One region of the Rhizobium sp. 9140 genome, then DNA from elsewhere that is predicted to be linked to it. Evidence: predicted binding sites of a transcription regulator. Region 1 holds the regulator's gene; each other region holds the start of a gene.
What was found. Region 1 encodes PhoB, which activates phosphate uptake and scavenging genes when phosphate is short. Its sites were predicted from a motif close to TGTCATNNANCTGTCAT; they were not measured.
Positions count from the first base shown of each region.

Region 2: a site for PhoB is predicted at 2,968-2,984, ahead of ppk2 (polyphosphate kinase 2). Genes of this name have one in related genera too.
Region 3: a site for PhoB is predicted at 3,524-3,540, ahead of GA0004734_RS19575 (alkaline phosphatase). Genes of this name have one in related genera too.
Region 4: a site for PhoB is predicted at 3,412-3,428, ahead of phnC (phosphonate ABC transporter ATP-binding protein). Genes of this name have one in related genera too.

Region 1 is NZ_FJUR01000001.1:1,210,991-1,216,398, forward strand. It holds gene pstA (phosphate ABC transporter permease PstA) at 1-938, shown strand, start outside; gene pstB (phosphate ABC transporter ATP-binding protein PstB) at 953-1,768, shown strand; gene phoU (phosphate signaling complex protein PhoU) at 1,824-2,534, shown strand; gene phoB (phosphate regulon transcriptional regulator PhoB) at 2,723-3,406, shown strand; gene GA0004734_RS05645 (GcrA family cell cycle regulator) at 3,565-4,137, opposite strand; gene GA0004734_RS05650 (aspartate aminotransferase family protein) at 4,575-5,408, shown strand, end outside.
Region 2 is NZ_FJUR01000002.1:466,819-472,226, reverse strand. It holds gene GA0004734_RS19515 (GMC oxidoreductase) at 1-395, opposite strand, end outside; gene GA0004734_RS26485 (hypothetical protein) at 398-718, shown strand; gene GA0004734_RS19505 (J domain-containing protein) at 1,097-1,705, opposite strand; gene GA0004734_RS19500 (DUF808 domain-containing protein) at 1,827-2,774, opposite strand; gene ppk2 (polyphosphate kinase 2) at 3,042-4,007, shown strand; gene GA0004734_RS19490 (esterase) at 4,132-5,298, opposite strand.
Region 3 is NZ_FJUR01000002.1:483,160-488,567, forward strand. It holds gene GA0004734_RS19560 (ABC transporter permease) at 1-505, opposite strand, end outside; gene GA0004734_RS19565 (ABC transporter ATP-binding protein) at 502-1,185, opposite strand; gene GA0004734_RS19570 (hypothetical protein) at 1,190-1,651, opposite strand; gene GA0004734_RS19575 (alkaline phosphatase) at 1,701-3,467, opposite strand; gene GA0004734_RS19580 (AAA family ATPase) at 3,609-4,754, opposite strand; gene GA0004734_RS19585 (TetR/AcrR family transcriptional regulator) at 4,842-5,408, opposite strand, start outside.
Region 4 is NZ_FJUR01000001.1:960,588-965,995, reverse strand. It holds gene GA0004734_RS04430 (carbon-phosphorus lyase complex subunit PhnI) at 1-304, shown strand, start outside; gene GA0004734_RS04425 (alpha-D-ribose 1-methylphosphonate 5-phosphate C-P-lyase PhnJ) at 301-1,200, shown strand; gene phnK (phosphonate C-P lyase system protein PhnK) at 1,197-1,970, shown strand; gene phnL (phosphonate C-P lyase system protein PhnL) at 2,046-2,762, shown strand; gene GA0004734_RS04410 (DapH/DapD/GlmU-related protein) at 2,762-3,379, shown strand; gene phnC (phosphonate ABC transporter ATP-binding protein) at 3,503-4,369, shown strand; gene phnD (phosphonate ABC transporter substrate-binding protein) at 4,400-5,395, shown strand.

The sequences.
Region 1 (5,408 bases):
CCAGCGCCCGCACGCAGCTTCGCGATGTCGTCGTTGCCAATCCGGCGATCATCGGCCAGACGGTGCCGGTGGCACTTCTGGCGGAAGGCAACATCGACTCGGCCAACAAGGGCCAGATCGACGTGACGGTGGACGAAGCCAACCGCAAGGTGAAGGATAAGCAACTCGGCTGGATGCAGACGCTCGCGCAGGACGGCGCGATGACGAAGTCCTTCAACACGGGCCTCTTCACCTCGGGCGCCTCCTCGCGTCCGGAAGCTGCCGGCATCGGCGTCGCAGCGCTCGGCTCGCTCTACATGATGCTGATCGTGCTAGCGCTCGCGCTGCCGATTGGTGTCTCCGCCTCGATCTACCTCGAAGAGTTCGCGCCGAAGAACAAGCTGACCGACCTCATCGAAGTCAACATCAACAATCTCGCGGCCGTTCCCTCCATCGTCTACGGTCTGCTCGGCCTGTCGATCTTCATCAACTTTGCCGGTATGCCCCGCTCGGCAGCCCTCGTCGGCGGTCTCGTCCTCACGCTGATGACGCTGCCCACGATCATCATCGCCACGCGTGCGGCGCTGAAGGCCGTGCCGCCGTCGATCCGGGCTGCGGCCCTCGGCCTTGGCGCCTCGAAGATGCAGACGATCTTCCACCACGTGCTTCCGCTTGCCATGCCGGGTATCCTGACGGGGACCATTATTGGCCTTGCGCATGCACTGGGTGAAACCGCGCCACTGCTTCTCATCGGCATGGTGGCCTTCGTGGTCGATTTCCCGGGCTCGCCGCTCGAACCTTCCACGGCACTGCCGGTCCAGATCTACATGTGGGCCAACGAAGCCGAACGTGCATTTGTCGAACGGACCTCCGGCGCGATCATCGTGCTCCTGATCTTCCTGGTGGTCATGAACCTTGGCGCAATCCTGTTGCGGCGCCGCTTTGAACGACGCTGGTAGTGAGGTAGAAAACAATGAACATGATGTCAGAAGCGACTCTCGAAAAGGCGGTCGATCAGAAGATGAATGCTGTCCCTCACAAGATGATTGGCAAGGATGTGTCGGTCTACTACGGCGAAAAGCGCGCGCTGTTCGACGTGAACCTCAACATCCGCGAAAACACGGTCACGGCGCTGATCGGCCCCTCGGGCTGCGGCAAGTCAACCTTCCTGCGGACGCTCAACCGCATGAACGACACGATCGACCACTGCAAGGTCACGGGCAAGATCACGCTCGACGGCGGTGATATCTACGATCCCTCGATCGACGTCGTCGAACTGCGCGCCCGCGTCGGCATGGTTTTCCAGAAGCCGAACCCGTTTCCGAAGTCCATCTATGAAAACGTGACCTACGGGCCGAAGATCCACGGTCTCGCCCGCACCAAGGCCGAACTCGACGCCATCGTCGAGCAGAGCTTGCAGAAGGCCGGTCTGTGGAACGAGGTCAAGGACCGCCTGCACGAGTCGGGCACCGGCCTTTCCGGTGGCCAGCAGCAGCGTCTCTGCATCGCGCGCGCCGTTGCCGTCAGCCCCGAAGTCATCCTCATGGACGAGCCCTGTTCGGCGCTCGACCCGATCGCCACCGCCAAGGTCGAGGAACTGATCCACGAGCTGCGCGCCAACTACACGATCGTGATCGTCACGCACTCCATGCAGCAGGCAGCCCGCGTCTCGCAGCGCACCGCCATGTTCCACCTCGGCAATCTTGTCGAGGAGAACGACACCGACAAGATGTTCACCAATCCGGATGACCAGCGCACCCAGGATTACATCATGGGCCGCTTCGGCTGATCGGTCGCCCGACCGACAGCCTTGTGCCCGTGACCGAACTCCAAGGACAGGATCCATGGCAACCCATATCGCATCCGTCTATGACGAAGACCTGAAATATCTGAGCCGCCGTATCTCCGAGATGGGTGGCCTTGCCGAGCAGATGGTGGCCGAATCCGTTCGCGCCCTCGTCAATGCCGATCTGGGTCTTGCCCAGAAGGTCATCTCCGACGACGTCGTGCTTGACGACGCCGAGCGCCAGATCGGCGAGAAGGCGATCGTGACGATTGCCAAGCGCCAGCCGATGGCGGCCGACCTGCGCGAAATCATGGGGTCGATCCGCATTGCGGCCGATCTGGAGCGCGTGGGCGATCTCGGCAAAAATACGGCCAAGCGCGTCATCGCCGTCTCCAGCGCCAGCCTGCCGCGGCAGCTGTCCCGCGGCATCGAGCATCTGGCCGAGTTGACGCTGATGCAGCTGAAGGAAGTGCTGGATGTCTACGCATCCCGCTCGGCCGAGAAGGCAAAGGCCATTCGCGAGCGTGATAGCGAGATCGACGCGATCTACACCTCGTTGTTCCGCGAGCTTCTAACCTACATGATGGAAGACCCGCGCAACATCACGCCCTGCACGCATCTCCTGTTCTGCGCCAAGAACATCGAGCGCATCGGCGACCACGCGACCAACATCGCCGAGACGATCTACTACATGACGACCGGTGCGCAGCCGCTGGGCGAACGTCCGAAGGACGACTCGTCGAACACCGTCGGCGCACTCGCCACCTGAGCGAGCGGCGCGGGAGCCGAAATGCTCCTGCGCCGTTGCTTCCGGTCTCGATGCCGGCGGACGTTCGGCTGAAGGATATGCAGCCATCCGGTGGCCTCTGCGCCGCGCATGAACTGTCAACGATGATCGCCGCCCTCGGGTTCTGGCGAAAGCCTTGTCGCGTGACAAGGAGACTACGGAGTCCAGAAATGCAGCCGAAAATTGCCGTTGTCGAAGATGAAGAAGCGCTGAGCGTCCTCCTGCGTTACAATCTTGAGGCCGAAGGCTTCGATGTCGACACCATCAACCGGGGCGACGAGGCAGAGGTGCGGCTGCAGGAGCGGCTGCCCGATCTTCTGATCCTCGACTGGATGCTGCCCGGCGTTTCCGGCATCGAGCTCTGCCGTCGCCTGCGCCAGCGCAGCGAAACGGAGCGCCTGCCGATCATCATGCTGACGGCGCGGGGCGAAGAGAGCGAGCGGGTTCGCGGCCTTGCCACTGGCGCCGACGACTATGTCGTGAAGCCATTTTCGACGCCCGAGCTGATCGCGCGCGTGAAGGCCATGCTGCGCCGTGCGCGTCCCGAAGTCCTGTCCTCGCTTCTGAAATGCGGCGATATCGAGCTGGACCGCGAAACCCACCGCGTTCACCGCAAAACCCGCGAAGTCCGCCTCGGGCCGACGGAGTTTCGCCTGCTCGAATTCTTCATGGCCTCGCCCGGTCGCGTCTTCTCCCGCTCGCAGCTTCTCGACGGCGTCTGGGGTCATGACATCTATGTGGACGAACGCACCGTCGACGTCCATGTCGGCCGCCTGCGCAAGGCCCTCAATTTCTCCAACATGCAAGACGTCATCCGCACGGTCCGCGGCGCAGGCTACTCGCTGGAAAGCTGATGATATGACGCTTTGCTCCCGAAGCATAACGTCTTCGAGGGCTGCATCGCTGTCGATTGCCCAGGTCCGGTGCAGACGAAGCATCCTTCATCATCCATAACGCAAAAGGCCTTCTTCACAGAACGAAGAAGGCCTTTTCGTTGTGGTCTACCAGGCGTTTATCGCGCGCGGCGACGTTCTGCCGAGGGCTGGTAGGCCAGCTTGGCGTGGAATGTGCAGTAGGGCGAGGTATCCGGAGAGTCGTTGCCGCAGAAGTGGAATTCGTCCTTCATGGGATCGCCGATCGGCCACTTGCAGGTGCGGTCGGTAAGCTGTGTCAGAACGAGCTTGCGCGACATCGGTACGACGACATTGCTGCCCGTTGCGCCGCTCGTCCCGCTGCCGGTCACCGTCAGTGCGGTTTCCGGTGCGAAGGCGCCTTCGGAATCCGCGTTCACGTTCATCGTGTTGACCGGGCGTGCCATGGGACGCAGCGGTGCTGCGCGCGGGGCGGCGTTGGCGACGACGGCTTCCGGCGCTGCCGGGCGTGCGGCAACGACCGGACGCTTCGGGCGGTTTGCGCTCGGGGCGGCACCACCGGCTTTCGCACGACCGGGAAGCGACAGGCGATGAACCTTGCCGATAACGGCGTTACGGCTGACACCGCCGAGCTGTGCCGCGATCTGGCTCGCGCTCAACCCCTCGGCCCAGAGCTTCTTCAGTCTCTCAACCCGCTCGTCAGTCCAATTCATGGTCGTCTCCGTTCCAGGCCGTTCATGAAGGACGAATCCCTCACCGCGCCCCGGATGGCTCCGAAGCTGCAACGCCTTGACTCTTTTGGTGACTAGGTCCGCCGCATGCGTCTAGCAATTATTTGCTAACCTAGAGACGGGGTGACTCCCTGACAAGAGTCCGGGGAATCGACCCGAATCGATTTTTGGGTTTTCCCCAACTTGCTGTCACCGCGTGATATATTTGCAAGGCCTTTTCTCCAGAAAGCATCGCGCCCGAAAAACGCGCGACAAGGCCGTAATTCCGGGACTTTTGTTGACAGCAGCACCTGAAATACCGATAGTGCGCTCGCCGCCGTCAGGGCGGTATTTTTCATTCCGGGCCGGCACTGCCGGTCTCTGCAAAACAGATCGAACCTTCCCGCAGACCGCGCGGACAGGACGAGGAGATTGGCACGATGGCCGAGGCAACCCCACTTTACGAGACCTACATGCGCGCGCCGCTGCGCTTCGAGCGCGGCGAGGGTGTCTGGCTGGTGGCGGAAGATGGCGCGCGCTATCTCGATTTCGCTGCCGGCGTCGCGGTCAATTCACTTGGCCACGCCCATCCGCATCTGGTGGCGGCGCTGAAGGATCAGGCCGAAAAGGTCTGGCATCTGTCGAACCTCTACGAGATTCCCGGCCAGGAAAAGCTTGCCAAGCGCCTGACCGACAACACGTTTGCCGACAAGGTCTTCTTCACCAACTCGGGCGCGGAAGCGCTGGAATGCGCCATCAAGACCGCGCGCCGCTATCAGTTCGCCAAGGGCCGGACGGAGCGTTTCCACGTCATCACCTTCGAAGGCGCGTTCCACGGCCGCACGCTTGCGACGATCGCAGCCGGCGGGCAGGCAAAGTATCTCGAAGGCTTCGGTCCCAAGGCGCCCGGCTTCGTGCAGGTTCCCTTCGGCGATCTCGATGCCGTCAAGGAGGCGATCACCGAGGAAACGGCTGCGATCCTGATCGAGCCGATCCAGGGCGAGGGCGGCATACGCCCGGCGCCCAAGGCTTTCCTGCAGGCGCTGCGCGACCTCTGTGACGAATACGGGCTGATGCTGATTTTCGACGAAGTCCAGTGCGGCGTCGGTCGTACCGGCAAGCTCTTCGCCTATGAATGGTCCGGTATTACACCGGATATTCTGGCGGCGGCCAAGGGTATCGGCGGCGGCTTTCCGCTTGGCGCCTGCCTTGCGACGGAAGAGGCCGCCTCCGGCATGGTTGCCGGCACGCATGGCTCCACATATGGCGGCAAC
Region 2 (5,408 bases), on a different contig from region 1:
GCGCTCGGGGCCTGGGTATTGCCGCTGACGATCGTCGGCATGATCGAGGCGTCGGCGATGCGCAGACCGGTGACCCCGCGGACGCGCAACTCCGGATCGACCACGGATGCCGCATCGCTGCCCATGCGACAGGTGCCGACGGGATGGTAGATCGTATCGGCATGCGCGCGGATGCTTGCTGCTATGGCTGCATCGTCCTGCGGGTCGAGGGTACGATAGGGGCGGCCCTTGTGCTGCGCCAGAGCCGGTTGCCGCAGAATATGCTCGGCGCTGCACACGCCTTTCACGAGCGTCTGCATGTGGCCGGCATCCGAGAGATAGCGGGGGTCGATGAGGAGCGCGCTTGCCGGGTCCGCAGTCGCACCGAGCCGCGGCTCGCGGGACGCAGAACGCAGACATGGAGGGATATGCCGGTCTTCAGAATGATGCGGCGGGCGTGGTTTTCGACAAGGCCGATGGTGAAGTGAAACTGGAGATCGGGCCGATCGACGGACGGCGAGGACCGCACGAAGCCGCCGGCTTCGGCGAAATCGCTGGAGAGGTTTCCGCGCTTGCCCGGCAGGAAGGGCAGGACCCCGCGAAGAAGCGGGATCGAGCCGACGGGGGTCGTTCCGATGACGCCACCGCCGCGCACGAGCCGGCTGCTGATATGGTCGAGATGATCCTGAGATTGGCGCCCACCTTGTTCCGATCCGCCACGACGGCGATGCCGTGCTGACGCAGTTGCTCCGCCGGGCCGATGCCCGGAAGCATCAGAAGTTGCGGCGTGCCGAAGGCGCCGCCGGCCAGCACCACCTCCCGTCGTGCCGTGAGGATGCGCGTCCGCCCGCGATGGACGACCTCCACGCCGGTAGCCCTGTTATCCTCGAAGGACAGCCGGAGGGCCTGCGTATCCGGAAGACGCCTGAGGTTCGGGCCATGCCGTGTGTAGATGTAGGCGGTGCCGGCGTCGCGCGTTCGGTGACGAAGGTGTTCGCGAGCGCATGACGCAGGCGCTCTTCGCCGTGGTGACGGTCTACCGTGCGGCCGGCACGACCCCGCAACAGGCGTCATTCACCGATCCGTGAGACTTGCAGGATTGGAGAGGGCTAACGGCCTATCCACAGAAGCCGTTGAGCTTGAGGATCTTGTGCGCCTCAATCGTCGCCTGAAGCTCCGCCTCGGACGCCCGGTTTCCAGCGTTACTATCCGGGTGGTGCAGCTTGATGCGTTCCTTGTAGCGCCGGTTGATCTGGTCCGGCGTGGCGTCGTGCGGGAGCCCCAGGGTTTCGAAGGCCTTCGCCTCGAGCACCTTCAGTTTTCGCGCCTGTGCCTCCCGCTTTTGCATCAGGCGTTCGGCCGCACTTTTCCGGGCGTTCAGCGACTTTGCCGAGCCCGAGCGCACAGTGAACGGCATCGGCAATTCGGTGGCTTCCACGATCGGCTTGCCGAAGCTCGGCCGCGCACCGCTGATCGCTTCGCGCTGGTAGCGCGCAACGATCGGGTCGGACAGATCCGGTGAGAAGTTGTAGCCCTTGTTGTATTCCTTGATGTGGTCGAGACAGAACATCAGGAACAGGCCTTCGCCTCCAAGACCGACCGGCGCGCGATGCGTGCCGACCTTTTCGCACCCATGCCATTGACACTGCGGCCCCGTGGGGGCCTCGGCGGCTTTGGACTTCTTCTTGGCAGACTTGAGGCCAACGAAAATACGTGAATCAGACATGCACGGCTTATGCGATCAGATGCGCAATCCCGCAAGACCGCTTTGCATGGTGATGATCATTCTGTGTATGAGGCACGCATCACATTTCAGAAAACAGGCCGCAGACGCTTGCTTTTGCCGCCTAAGCCTTGCTTCCGGCGAAGAGCGGCTTGAAGGCCTGGAGGAGCAGGATGACGATGCCGCCGAGGATGGCGCCGAAGATCGCCTGCACCAGGGTCGCCACCAGCCAGTGAACGACGTGTGGCAGGACGGGTATGAGCATGACCGCGAAGCCCGCGGCACCTTCCACGATATGTTCCGGCTGGTGCAACCCGAATTCGGCAAGGCCGTGAATGACGATGCTGCCGCCGACCCAGAGCATGGCGGCGGTTCCCACGATCGCAAGGATCTGCAGGAAGACCGGAACGCCCTTGACGAGACCGTGCCCGATTGTCTTGCTGATGTCCCCGCCCGTCGCTACCAGATGGAGGCCGATATCGTCGGCTTTGACGATGAACGCGACCACGCCGTAGACAGCAACCGTGATGAGAATGCCGACGGCGGCGAGGACTGCGACCTGTGTCGCGAAGTTCGAGGTGGACACGCCTGCAAGCGTCAGCGCCATGATCTCGGCCGAGAGGATGAAGTCCGTGCGGATGGCGCCCGCGACCTTCTGTTCTTCGAGTGTAGCCGGATCGAGGGTCGCAGCGCCGGCGGTGTCGGCGTGGCCATGGCCCGATAAAGCGGAGTAGATCTTCTCGGCGCCCTCGAAGCAAAGATAGGTGCCGCCGATCATCAGCAGCGGCGTGATCAGCCACGGCACGAACGCACCCATGAGCAGGCAGGCCGGCAGCAGGAAGACGAGCTTGTTGCGGAGCGACCCCTTGGCGATCCGCCAGATGATCGGCAGTTCGCGGCTTGGCGATAGCCCGACGACATAGGTCGGCGTGACCGCCGTATCGTCGATGACGACGCCTGCAGCCTTGATGCTGGCCTTTGCCGTTTGCGCGCCGACATCGTCGAGGGATGCGGCCGCGAGCTTCGCAATGGCCGCGATGTCATCCAGTAGCGCTATCAAGCCTGTCGCCAACGCAAGGTCCTTTCAAGGCCGATGTCAGGGCTTACCCGGCCATCGACGTGGTGCTTCTCTCGGAATCGTCGTGCAGCGCTCACGGCTGCACGCCCGAACAGGGCCGGAAGACGCATTGCGTGTCAATGCGTTTGCGGAATGGCCCGCAAAATGAGCGATAGCTGAACATCTTACCGTCGCAACATTCCGCGATCGTCATCCTGCTGACACAGGGCATGTATTAAGCTCCAGCGTTGATCAATGCCTTCCTTCCGTCACGGAGCCTTCATGAATATCAACGACCCAGCCCAGCTCGCGCGCATCAAGGCGGAAATTGTCGACAGTTTCGACGAGGAACTGGAAATGCAGATGGAAGAGGATCGTCTGGACGACCTCCTCGAGGAGGGCACGAACCCGACAGCCGAACCGCTTCTCGACCGCAAGGTCTATTTCCAGGAACTTTTCCGTCTCCAGCACGAACTCGTGCGCCTGCAGGATTGGGTCCAGCACAAGAAGCTTAAGGTCGTCGTGCTGTTCGAGGGCCGCGACTCCGCCGGCAAGGGCGGTGCCATCAAGCGCGTGACCCAGCGGCTCAATCCCCGCGTCTGCCGTGTGGTCGCGCTGCCCGCGCCGTCCGAGCGCGAACGCCACCAGTGGTATTTCCAGCGTTACGTCCAGCACCTGCCCACGGCCGGCGAAATCGTGCTGTTCGACCGCAGCTGGTACAATCGCGCCGGTGTCGAGCGGGTGATGGGGTTCTGCACCCCCGACGAACTGGAAGAGTTTTTCCAGTCCGTGCCGCAGTTCGAAAACATGCTCGTGCGCTCCGGTATCATCCTGATCAAATACTGGTTTTCGATCACAGATGAAGAGCAGGCCTTCCGCTTCAATATGCGCATCCGGGATCCGTTGAAGCAGTGGAAGCTGTCCCCGATGGATCTGGAAAGCCGCATTCACTGGGAATCCTACACCAAGGCCAAGGAGGACATGCTAGAGCGCACGCACCGCCCGGAAACGCCCTGGTGGGTGGTCGATGCCGTGGACAAGCGCAAGGCGCGCCTGAACTGCATCTCGCATCTCCTGCAGCAGATCCCTTACGAGGACGTTCCCAAGCCCTCCGTCCAGCTGCCGGACCGCGCACGCAACGCGGACTACTACCGCAAGCCTGTCCCGGCGGACATGTATGTGCCGGATGTCTATAATGCCGCGCCTGAGGCCGGAGTGCCACGCCTGGCCGGTAAGAGCGGTCAGTAAGCGTCCCGATATCTAACCAATGCCCGGCAGATTGGCGAGAGGAGCACGTCGAAGGCTCGTCTCGCCACAGCCGGGTTCTTGCACGGCCTCGATATGGCGGCCCGAACGTCTACTTGCCGAGCGTCTACTGGAAAGCCTTCTCCAGGAAAGTGACCAGCGAAGGTCGCCAGACGTCCATCTCGTGCTGGAGGTCCTTGTATTCGTGGTACTCGTGGACGATCTTCTTCTCGTCCAGCGTCTTTTTCAGCCCGGCGATATCCTTGCCCGTGACCGTATCTTTCGACCCGACCGTCACGGTGAAGTTCCGCAGCGCCTTGTTCATCGTGTCCGGCGCGTTCAGCGCCGCATCGACCGCCGTGTTGGGCACCGTCGTGGTGGAGACGCCGCTGAAGGTCGCAATCCAGCCGAAGGTGCCGAGGTGCGAGAGACCGGAAACCAGCGCCTGATACCCGCCCTGCGACAGCCCGACAATGGCGCGGGCGTCGGCATCCGTGCGCACGCGGTAGGTTTTTTCCATGTAGGGAATGAGATCCTCGATCAGCTCCCGGTCGATAGCGTCGGCATTGATCGGATAAAAGTCCTTGCGGCGCTGGGCCGCCGGAAAGTTCTCGGCGATGGCCTCGGGAATGTCGGCCTCCGTATCCGGGATGACGACGATCATCGGCTTGATCCTGTTTTCGGCCAGCAGATTGTCGAGAATTTGGGGTGCGCGCCCCTGGGTGACCCAGGAGTCCACCGTGTCGCCGAACCCGTGATAGAGATAGACGACGGGCAGAGGCTCCACGGTATCCGTATAGCCAGGCGGCGTGTAGACATGCATCTGACGCTGGGATTTCAGCGCCTTGGATGACAGCGTCACCAGACGCAGGTCGCCATGCGGCACGTCGCGTGTGTCGAGAATGCTGCCGGGAACGAGAACGAGGCTCGTGTTCACCTGTCGTTGTGGCTTCGGCTGATGGGAGCCGGGATCTATGCTGCGAAAGCCGTCGATGTTGAAGTAATATTCATAGAGGTTCGGTGCGAGAACGTCGCTCTTCGCCGTCCAGACACCGTCCTCGCCACGGGCCATCATCATCGGCTCTCGCTGGCCGAGCACGACGGCCACCGATTTGGCGGCCGGAGCGAAGAGCCGGAAGGTGATCGACTTATTCGCTTCGACCGACGTCACGAATGCCTTCAGAGGCGTGTCGGCCGGCGGGGAGGCGGGCGGCTCAAGAGCGAAAGCGGGCACGCTTACCATGATAGCTGCCACGCAGCCTGCCGCGACGAGCGCGGGCAACAGTTTGACCATGATGAATTCCTCCACATTGCATCTACCTCATCCCGTCAGGAAGCTACACCCCGGCGGCCCGTTTTCAACGGCCATTTCGTAAGTTCTTCGTAGCGCTTCCGTTTTCCGTC
Region 3 (5,408 bases), on a different contig from region 1:
CAAGACCGGTATGCGTATGGCCGCCCTCTTCCGCGGTACCGTGCATGGGCTTGATCACCGCGCCCATAGAGAGGTCGACCGCCGAGCCGATCACCGCATCACCCTCTTGTCGAAAGCCCACCCCCTCCTGCAGTTGCGGCGAGAGATGCACCACGAGAGCGGTCGATGTGCCCACCAGCGGATAGCCCGCAAAGGAATCGCCGAAGCCGATGGGGGCTGCAAAGGCCACGCGCGGATCAGCCGCAAGACGTTGAAGCGCGGCACCCTCCATCAGCGGCAGCGGTGCTGCCTGAAGGAAGACGGAGGATAGGACCAGCTGCGTTTCGCTGCCCGCCGCTCCAATCACCAGATCAAACGCGTTGGCCGCACGGGCGCTGCCGAGCCGGAGCGCGCGTTCCTGCAGCGTCACGGAGACGGCGAGCGCCACGGCGAAGGCGATCAGCAGCAGGATGGCGATCGTCCCGCCCTTATGGCGGCGGATGTCGGCGAGAATGAACCCGATCATATCACAGCCGCCTTGCTGTCGCTGGAGATCCGGCCGCGATCGAGCGTGATCCGGCGCGGCAGGCGCGAAATGAGGGCGGGATCGTGCGACACGACGATGAGTGTCGCACCGGCTGCACCCGCCAGGCCGATCAACAGGTCGGCAATGACCTGACCGCTTTCCTCGTCGAGACTTGCCGTAGGTTCGTCGGCGATGACGATGCCCGGCGCGCGCACGAGCGCGCGGGCGATGGCAACGCGCTGCATTTCGCCGCGCGACATCGTCTCGACCGACTGGTCGGGCCGTTCGAGCCCCGTGCCGGCAAGAAGGTCGCGCGCCCGACGCTTGACGGCGGACGATGCCGCGGAGGCAAGCCGCGCAGGCAACAGGACGTTATCGAGCGCCGACAGTCCGGGAAAAAGATGAAAGTCCTGCATGACGAGGCCAACATGCTCGGCCCGCCAGCGGTCGCGCCGATGCTCGGTAAAGCGCACGAGGTCGGTTCCGCTCCAGTCGATCCGACCCTCGCGGACATGCTCGAGGCCGGAGACGACATTGACGAAGGTGCTCTTGCCCGAGCCAGAGGCGCCGGTGACGGCCACGTTTTCCCCAGCTGCAAACTGCAAGGCAGGAACCGAGAGCACGGGCGCGGCAAGCCCGGCATAGCAGACGGCGATATCTTTGAGGGTGAGCGACAGCATCTGCTCAAACCGACCAGTAACGCGCATTACGCAGGCGCAGGCGGCTGACGAAGCCGGTCTCGGTATCCGTCCATGTGCCCACCTCCAGCGTTCCCGACACGGAAATGCGCGTTCCCGGCTGGACGAAGGTCTGTGCCTCGTCGAGGTAGACGACGACGATATTGTCGGGCCAATCGGAATCCGACGAGCAGAAAGGGCAGATCGACATCGGAATCTCGGTCAGTACGAAAAACGCGGCCTCGGCCTTGAGCGGCGGCGCCATGAAGCCGCTCATCGTCACGCCCTTGCCGTTCAGCGCTTTCACGGTATCGGAGAAGGTGAGGCCGAGCACACCGACACTGCCGTAGAGATCGTCAAAGCCGATCTCGGTGTCCGCAGCGAAAGCGAGCGGCGGAAAGGCAGCCGCCGGCAGGGATGCGAGCAAGCCGAGGAGCATGCGACGGCGCAAGGCCTCAGATTTCGTCATGTCGTTTCCTCGAGCGCCGCCGGGCGATAACCCGGCGGGCTTCTATTCCTTACTTCGCGGAGATCTTGTCCGGTGAGCCGAGGGCGAGACTGTCGGCGAGCACGCGGTAGATGTCGCTTTCCTCCATATAGCCCTTAAAGCCTTCCGAACCTGGCCCGCTTGCCTGCAGCACGACGTCATCGACGGCATGGACGGCGCTTTCGGAGCTCTTCGGCAAGTTGCCTTCGCGCAGAACAGCGCCGGGAACGTCCTTGTAGGCCGGGTTCGCGACGTATTCCTTATTCTCGTTCTGCACGGTCGGCTCGAACGGGCCATCGAGCTTCGGACGGAACGTCTCGTAGTAATCCGGGAAGTTGCTGGAGAACACGGCGAGGCGGCGTGTCGGATCGACCTTATCGGGATAGCCGTCGCCGTCCTTGTCCTCGTAGTTCGGGAAGCCGGCATCGGCGTAGATGCCAACCTTCTGCCGCATCTCCGTGCCCGGCTTTTCGTCGTCGATGGTGCCGATGACCGAAACGCCGTGGGTGTGGTCGCCCGTGACGACGATCAGCGTATCCGGGTTCTTGGCGGCAAAATCGCGCGCGACCCCGACGGCCTTGTCGAACTCGATCGTCTCATACATCGCCCGGTCCCAATCCATCGGGTGGGACATCTTGTCGATCGTGGCGCCCTCGACCATCAGGAAGAAGCCGTCCGCGTTCTTGGACAGCTGCGTCAGCGCCGCACTGGTCATGTCGACGAGGCCCGGCTGGTTCGGGAACTTGGAAACGGTGCCCTTCTTCAGGAAATTGCGGTCAAGGATCGAGTCCATGTTGCCTGTGTGGAACAGGCCGAGCAGCTTGGCGGCATTGGTGCCGGAAGAGGCTTCGAGCTCGGTCCTGTCGGTCGCCAGTGCGTAGCCGGCATCCTTGAACATCTGGATATAATCCTTGTCGTCCTTGCGCTTGGAACCCGGCGTCGCCTGCGGCAGGAAGTAGGCGGAACCGCCGCCGAGGATGACCTCCGGCTGAACGGTATAGAACATGCCGACGATGTCGGCCTTGTCGGCGCGCTTGCGGGTGTGGGCGACGACGGCTGCCGGCGTGGCATCCTCGATCTCGGCGGTGGATACGACACCGATCGCCTTCTTCGTGGTGCGGCGCAGGGCTTCCGCGATGGTCTCGACCTTCGGGTCGTCAAGGCTTGCGGGGGTTCGGTCGGCATAGACGCCGAGCGCGTTGACGGCCGTCTTGTGGCCGGTCATGTAGGCCGACATGGTGTTGGCGCTGTCGGTCGCGATCGCGTCCGTGGCCGAGGTCCCGACGAAGGCCATGTGATCGAGATCGTCCATGGCGAGACGCCCATTCGACTTTCCTTCCGTCATGCCCTTCGACATGATCCGGGCGCCGGTGCGGTGCGCGACCGAGAGGCCGTCGCCGAGCAGGAAGATCACATTCTTCGCCTTCGGCTGCGCGGTGGTTTCGTAGACCTCCCACGTCACCGATTTCGTCTCGCCGCCTGCGGTCACATCGACCTTGTAGCTCCCGGCCTTCAGGATTCGTGCGCCGCGCAGGATCAGGGCGGAACCGAGAACCTTGTCCTCCTTGCCCTTCTCCTCGGCCACAAATTCGGCAGCCGAGCCGAGCGCTGCGGCATAGTCCTCGCCGTTGACGGTGACCTTCACGTCCTCGGCCTTCACCACGCCGGGCAGCTCGATCTTAAAGTCGAACGGCGATCCCGCGAGGATCGTCGCGCGGGAGAGCGGGTAAACGGTCGTGGCCTGGGCCGCGCCGGCAAGGATCGTGGTCGCGACAAGCGCAGCAAGAAGAGTCCGCATGAGAACCTCGTTCGGGTAGAGAGGAGACTGTCTGCGGGCAGGCTTAACCGCCCTGTGTGACGGTTGGATGATGGTCGTCACGCCGGTTGCAGAAAGACGACGGTTCGCCGCTCTTTGTGGGTGTCGCAGCGGCGCGGCCGGCTACGCCTCGTCCTCGTCGTCCTCGTCGACGACGCCGGTGAGCCGCATGCCCTCGATCCACGTCGCGCCGTCCTTACGGATGACACGCTTCGGCCGGGTTCCGCAGCGCTCGAAAACGGCAGAGGCGAGCGCTTCTGAATGGGTGACGATCCAGATCTGACTAGTGACTGCGGCCGTCGCGATCAGATCGGCGAGCGGCAGGAGCATGTCGGGATGCAGGCTCGCCTCAGGCTCGTTGAGCGCGATCAGCGGCGGCTGGCGATAGGACATCAGTGCGGCGGCAAGAGCGAGGAAGCGGATCTGCCCGTCGGAGAGTTCGCGCGGCTGAAAGACGCGCTGCGGAAAGTCGGGAAAGATCAGGCCGAACGCAGCGAATTCTTCGGGCTCTGGCACATGCAGCCTCGCGCCGCCGAGGGCTGCCGCGATCGCCCGGTCAAGTTCGACGGTGTCGCCGCGGGTGTGGACGAGCGTTGCAAAGACTGCCGCCATATTGCCGCCGTCCTCAGCCAGAAGCGGTGCCGTGACCGCAAGGCAGGGCTGGCGCAGCGCCGCATCCCGGTCGGTGCGGAAGCCGTGGAAGAAGCGCCAGCCATCGACCAGACGGCGAAATGTTGCGACTTCCGGATAATGGCCGGCATCGCCGAGCATGGCGATCGCCGTCTCCGACGTCATCGCCGGCTGCGGATACTCTTCCATCCGTCCACGCTCGCCGCGCACCATCACGCCTGGCCCTGCCCGTTTCATCATCGTGACCGGCCGCGCGCCCGTTTCGACCGAAAGGACCTCTTCCTTTATTTGCGGCTCGAAGGCGAAGCCGGCTGCGGCCTTCGGCGGTCGCAACCCGGCCTCCACGCGATAGCGGAACGTGACCGCCCGCTCCTCGTCCAACACTTCGACATCGAGCCTGATGCGGAAATTCTTCTCGATGCGTCTCGGGCCTGACCAGAGCGCGGACGCCATGCCTCCTTCCGCCGCGATCTCATAGGCGAGCGAGCCCCTCACGGCGGCCTGCACGAGCTGCAAGGCGCGATAGAGATTGGACTTGCCGACGCCGTTCTCGCCGATGAACACGTTGACACCGCCCAGATCCATGCGGATTGAGCGCAGCGAACGGTAGTTCCGGGCGGACATGGAGCGGAGCATCATGATCGTTGTCTACACCGGGTATCACGCCCGATGAAAGCATCCGGCACGACCAAATCCCTGTGATGCCGCCGCAAATAAGGGATCCGATCAGTCCTTTTCATGCCCATTCGCGACAGCTTGTGGGGCACGCAGCAGAGCGATCACCGCATCTTGCAACAGGACGCGATGGCGGCTGCGCATCGTGGCTTCGCCGAGATCGCGGCCGAAGATATGGCCGAAGGTGTGGCGGTTGGAGACCCGGAAGAAGCAGAAGGACGAGATCAGCATATGCAGGTCGATCGGATCGACCTCGCGGCGGAACGCGCCGGTCTCCTGTCCCCGCCGGAGGATCGCGGCGATCGTATCGATGATCGACACGTTGAGCCGGCCGAGACTGGAGGACTGGCGCATATGGCTGGCGCGATGGATGTTCTCAATCGTCACCAGACGGATGAAATCGGGATTGGCCTCGTCATAGTCGAAGGTGAAGCCGATCAGGCGGCGCATGGCCTCGACCGGATCGACGTCCGCCAGCCGCAGTTCCGCCTCAACCTTTCGGATGCCGGTATAGGCATGTTCGAGCACGGCGAGGTAGAGACCTTCCTTCGAGCCGAAATGATAGTAGATCATCCGCTTGGACGTCCGTGTGCGCTCGGCGATGGCATCGACGCGGGC
Region 4 (5,408 bases), 250 kb from region 1:
TCCGCGCTTTACGCGCGGCTATGGCCTCGTCTTCGGCCAGTCGGAACGCAAGGCCATGTCGATGAGCCTTGTCGATCGCGCGCTGCGTGCGGACGAGTTTGATGAAAACAGGGCGGCACCGGCGCAGGACGAGGAGTTCGTCCTCTCGCACTGCGACAATGTCGAGGCCACCGGCTTCGTCGAGCATCTGAAACTGCCGCATTATGTGGATTTCCAGGCCGAACTCGACCTGCTGCGCATGCTGCGGCAGGAACATGCGGCGGAAAAGACCGCCGGGACGGACCGACAGGAGGCCGCGGAATGACCTTGCCCGCCTATAACTTCGCCTATCTGGACGAACAGACCAAGCGCATGATCCGCCGCGCGATCCTCAAGGGCATCGCCATTCCGGGCTATCAGGTGCCCTTCGCCTCCCGCGAGATGCCGATGCCATACGGCTGGGGCACCGGCGGCGTACAGGTGACGGCCGCCATTCTCGGGCCGGACGACATTCTCAAGGTGATCGACCAGGGCGCCGACGACACGACCAACGCCGTCTCCATCCGCGCCTTCTTCGCAAAGACCGCCAATGTCGCGACGACGACCAAAACAGCGGAGGCGACGATCATCCAGACCCGCCACCGCATTCCGGAAGAGACGCTGAAGGCGCACCAGACCATCGTCTTCCAGGTGCCGATCCCCGAGCCTCTGCGTTTTCTCGAGCCCCGCGAGACCGAGACGCGGGTCATGCACGGGCTGGAGGAATACGGCCTCGTGCATGTGAAGCTCTACGAGGACATCGCCCAGCACGGCCATATCGCCACAACCTATGCCTATCCGGTGAAGGTCGAGGGTCGCTATGTCATGGACCCCTCGCCCATTCCGAAATTCGACAATCCGAAGCTCGATCGCTCGCCCGCCTTGCAGCTCTTCGGCGCGGGACGCGAGAAGCGCATCTATGCGCTGCCGCCTTTCACCCAGGTGACGAGCCTCGATTTCGAGGATCACCCCTTCACCGTCCAGACCTTCAGCCGCCCCTGTGCGCTCTGCAACGCGACCGGCGTCTACATGGACGAGGTGGTGACCGACGACCGGGGCGGGCGGATGTTCGTCTGCTCCGACACCGACCATTGCGAGACGCGGCAAGCGGACGGCCACACGGGGGCCGGCCTGCCGCAGCTCGGGGAACATGCGTCAATCGAGCAGGAGACCACGCGATGACCGATCCCATCCTCTCCGTCCGCGGGCTCGAAAAGCGCTACGGCGCCTTCATCGGCTGCACCGACGTCTCCTTCGACGTCTGGCCGGGCGAGGTCGTCGCCATCGTCGGCGAGTCCGGCTCCGGCAAGACGACGCTGCTCAACTGCATCTCCGGCCGGCTGGAGCGCTCGGCCGGCGAGATCCGCTACCGGATGCGCGACGAGCGCTTCCCCGACCTTGCCGATCTCTCGGAAGCGGAGCGTCGCTTCCTGATGCGCACCGACTGGGGCTTCGTGCACCAGAACCCGGCCGACGGGCTGCGGATGCGCGTTTCGGCTGGCGCCAATGTCGGCGAGCGGCTGATGGCCGTCGGCGAGCGTCATTACGGGACTATCCGGCGCACGGCTGGCGACTGGCTGTCGCGCGTGGAGATCGCCGCCGAGCGGATCGACGACCAGCCGATCGCCTTTTCCGGCGGCATGCGTCAGCGCCTGCAGATCGCCCGCAATCTCGTTACCCATCCACGGCTGATCTTCATGGACGAGCCGACCGGGGGCCTCGACGTTTCCGTGCAGGCCCGCGTGCTCGATCTTTTGCGCGGACTGGTCACCGACCTGTCGCTCGCCGTCGTCATCGTCACCCACGACCTCGCCGTGGCGCGACTTCTGTCGCAGCGCATGATCGTCATGAAGGGCGGGCACATCGTCGAAGCCGGGCTGACGGACCGGGTGCTGGACGATCCGCGCCATGCCTACACCCAGCTTCTCGTCGCCTCCATTCCTGAATCCTGAGCCCGAATGCCGAACCGGAGCCCGCCGATGTCCATCTCCTCCATCACGCCGACTCATCCTGCCATTTATCCTGCCATGCCGGAAGGCGCGCTGCTCAGCGTGCGGGATGTCGCCAAATCCTTCGTCATGCACCTGCGCGACGGCGTCATGCTGCCGGTGGTCGCCAATGTCCGCTTCGATCTCTTTCCCGGCGAATGCGTCGTTCTCGGCGGCCCCTCGGGCGTCGGCAAATCGTCCATCCTGCGCATGGTCTATGGCAACTACGCCATCGATCAGGGCTCCGTTCTGGTGCGGGACCCTGAAAGCGGCGCGGTTCGCGATCTCGGCGGCGGCGATCCGCGTCTCGTTCTGGCCATCCGGCACAACGGCATCGGCTATGTCAGCCAGTTCCTGCGCGCCGTACCGCGCGTCTCCGCGGTCGAGATCGTGGCCGAGCCGCTGGTTTCACGCGGCGTCGATCGGGTGGAGGCGACCGCGCGCGCCCGTGACATGCTCTCCCGGCTCAACCTGCCGGAAACGCTGCACGGGCTTCCCCCAGCCACCTTTTCCGGCGGCGAAAAGCAGCGCGTCAACATCGCCCGCGGCTTCATCACCGATCATCCCGTCCTCCTCCTCGATGAGCCCACCGCCTCGCTCGACGCGGAGAACCGAGACGTGGTGACCGCGATGATCGGCGAGAAGCTCGCACGCGGCACGGCCATTCTCGGCATCTTCCACGACCAGCCGGTGCGCGAAGCCGTGGCGACCCGCACCATCGACGTTTCCGCATTTTCCGCCCGAAAGGCTGCGTGATGGCCAAGCTTTCCGAACATCGCCCCACAATCCACGAGACGGCCGATGTCACCGACTGCCGGCTTGGCCGCTATGTCGAGATCGCCCAGAGATCGCGCCTCGGCGAGGTGGACCTCGGCGACTACTCCTATGTCATGGAGGATTGCGCGCTCTGGTGCGCGACCGTCGGCAAGTTCGTCAACATCGCCTCCATGGTGCGGCTGAACGCCACGAACCACCCGATGGAGCGCGCCACGCTGCATCATTTCACCTACAGGGCCGGCGACTATTTCGACGGAGCTGCGGACGAGGCGGACTTCTTTGCAGCGCGGCGCGCCCGCCGCGTCACCATCGGGCACGATGTCTGGATCGGTCACGGCGCGACGGTTCTGCCGGGCGTGACGGTCGGCAATGGCGCTGTGATCGGCGCCGGTGCCGTGGTGTCGCACGATGTGGCGCCCTACACGGTCGTCGGCGGCGTGCCGGCACGGCTGATCCGCGAGCGCTTCCCGCGCGCGACGGCGGAGGCCATGGAGCGGCTCGCCTGGTGGAACTGGCCGCACGACAGATTGTTCGCGGCGCTCGAGGATTTTCGCACGCTGACAGGCGAGGCGTTCGTCGAACGCTACGGCGCCTAATGTAAGCGGTTGACGCAAAAGTTTCATGCAAATGTCACGCAACCATCATCGCTTGCCGCTCACAGTCCTCGGACGTGCAGCCGGCATGACGTCGGCTTTCGAGCTGCTGCCCGGGATCAAACCATGACCGAAATTACCCCTATCGCGCTTTCCGTGAGCAATCTGTCGAAACGCTATGGCGAAACGCGAGCGCTCAACGGCGTCAGCCTCATGCTGGAGCAGGGCGAGATGGTGGCGCTGATCGGCGCTTCCGGTTCCGGGAAGAGCACGCTCATCCGCCACATCGCCGGCCTGGAGATCGGCGATGGCGATGGCGGGCGTGTGGAGATCCTCGGCGCGGTGTCGCAGGCCGGCGGGCGGATGAACCGGGAAGCGGCGCGCGGCCGCGTTGCCGTGATCTTCCAGCAGTTCAATCTCGTCGGGCGGCTTTCCGTGCTGACCAACGTGCTGATCGGCCATCTCGGCCGCATACCGCGCTGGCGGGGCACGCTCGGCCTGTTTAACCGACACGAGAAGGACAAGGCGCAGGCAGCGCTCGCCCGCGTCGGCATTCCGCAGGTTGCCGCCCAGCGCGCCTCGACGCTTTCGGGCGGCCAGCAGCAGCGCGCGGCGATTGCCCGTACCCTCGTGCAGGAAGCGCGCATCCTGATTGCCGACGAGCCGATCTCGGCGCTCGATCCGTCGGCCGCCCGCCGGGTGATGGATGTGCTGGCCGCCATCTCCCGCGAGGACGGGATTACCGTGCTCGTATCGCTTCATCAGGTCGAATATGCGCGGCGCTATTGTCGCCGCACGATCGCCATGCGCGACGGCGCCATCGTCTATGACGGCCCGTCCACCGCCCTTTCCAACGATTTCCTTGCCGAGCTCTACGGAGCGGCATCGGAAGAACTCGTCCTGCCGGATGCTGCCCCGAGCAGCCCGGCCGACCCCATGGCGCCATCCGGCGTCGAGCTTCACACACGTCAGGCGGCGCTCGCCACCGTCTGATCGCACGATAACTGCCAACCGGAGACCACCATGAACGCGATCTTCAAGAGCATTGCGGCGCTTTCGCTCGCCGCTTCCCTCAGCCAGCAGGCGCTTGCCGCCGAGACCATCAACTTCGGCATCATCTCGACCGAGTCCCAGCAGAACCTGAAGACGGCCTGGGAGCCGCTTCTGGCCGACCTCAAGACCAAGACCGGTCTCGACGTGAAGCCCTTCTTCGCGTCGGACTATGCCGGCATCATCGAAGGCATGCGCTTCAACAAAGTGCAGGTTGCCTGGTACGGTAACAAGTCGGCCATGGAAGCGGTCGACCGTGCCGATGGCGAGGTGTTCGTGCAGAGCGTCGCCAAGAACGGCGATCCGGGCTACTGGTCGGTCGTCATCGTTCCCAAGGACAGCCCGATCCAGACGATCGACGAACTGCTCGCCTGCGACAAGTCCAAGAGCTTCGGCCTTGGCGATCCGAACTCCACCTCCGGCTACCTCGTCCCCATGACATTCGTGTTCGGCGCCCGCGGCATCGACCCGAAGGAATGCTTCAAGACGGTGACCAACGCCAACCACGAGACCAATGCCATGGCCGTCGCCATGAAACAGGTCGATGCGGCGGCCAACAATACCGAGAACATGGCGCTGATCCAGCAGAACAAGCCGGATGCCTTTGCCAATATCCGCGAGATCTGGCGCTCGCCGCTGATCCCGTCCGACCCGATCGTCTGGCGCAAGGACCTGCCGGAAGAGGCCAAGACCAAGCTGCGCGACTTCTTCCTCGCCTACGGCACCGCCAACTCCACGGGCGATGTCGCCCATGAGAAGGACGTTCTTGCCGGCCTGAAATGGGCGCCGTTCAAGGCCTCGACCGACAAGCAGCTCCTGCCGATCCGCGTGATGGAACTGTCGAAGTCGATTGCCAAGATCGAAGCCGATGCCTCGCTGTCGGCTGACGCCAAGGCCAAAAAGGTCAAGCCGCTGACCGAGCAGAAGGCGAAGTTCGAAGCCGAGCTCGGAACGGCTTCCAACGGCTGATGCTTCAAACCGG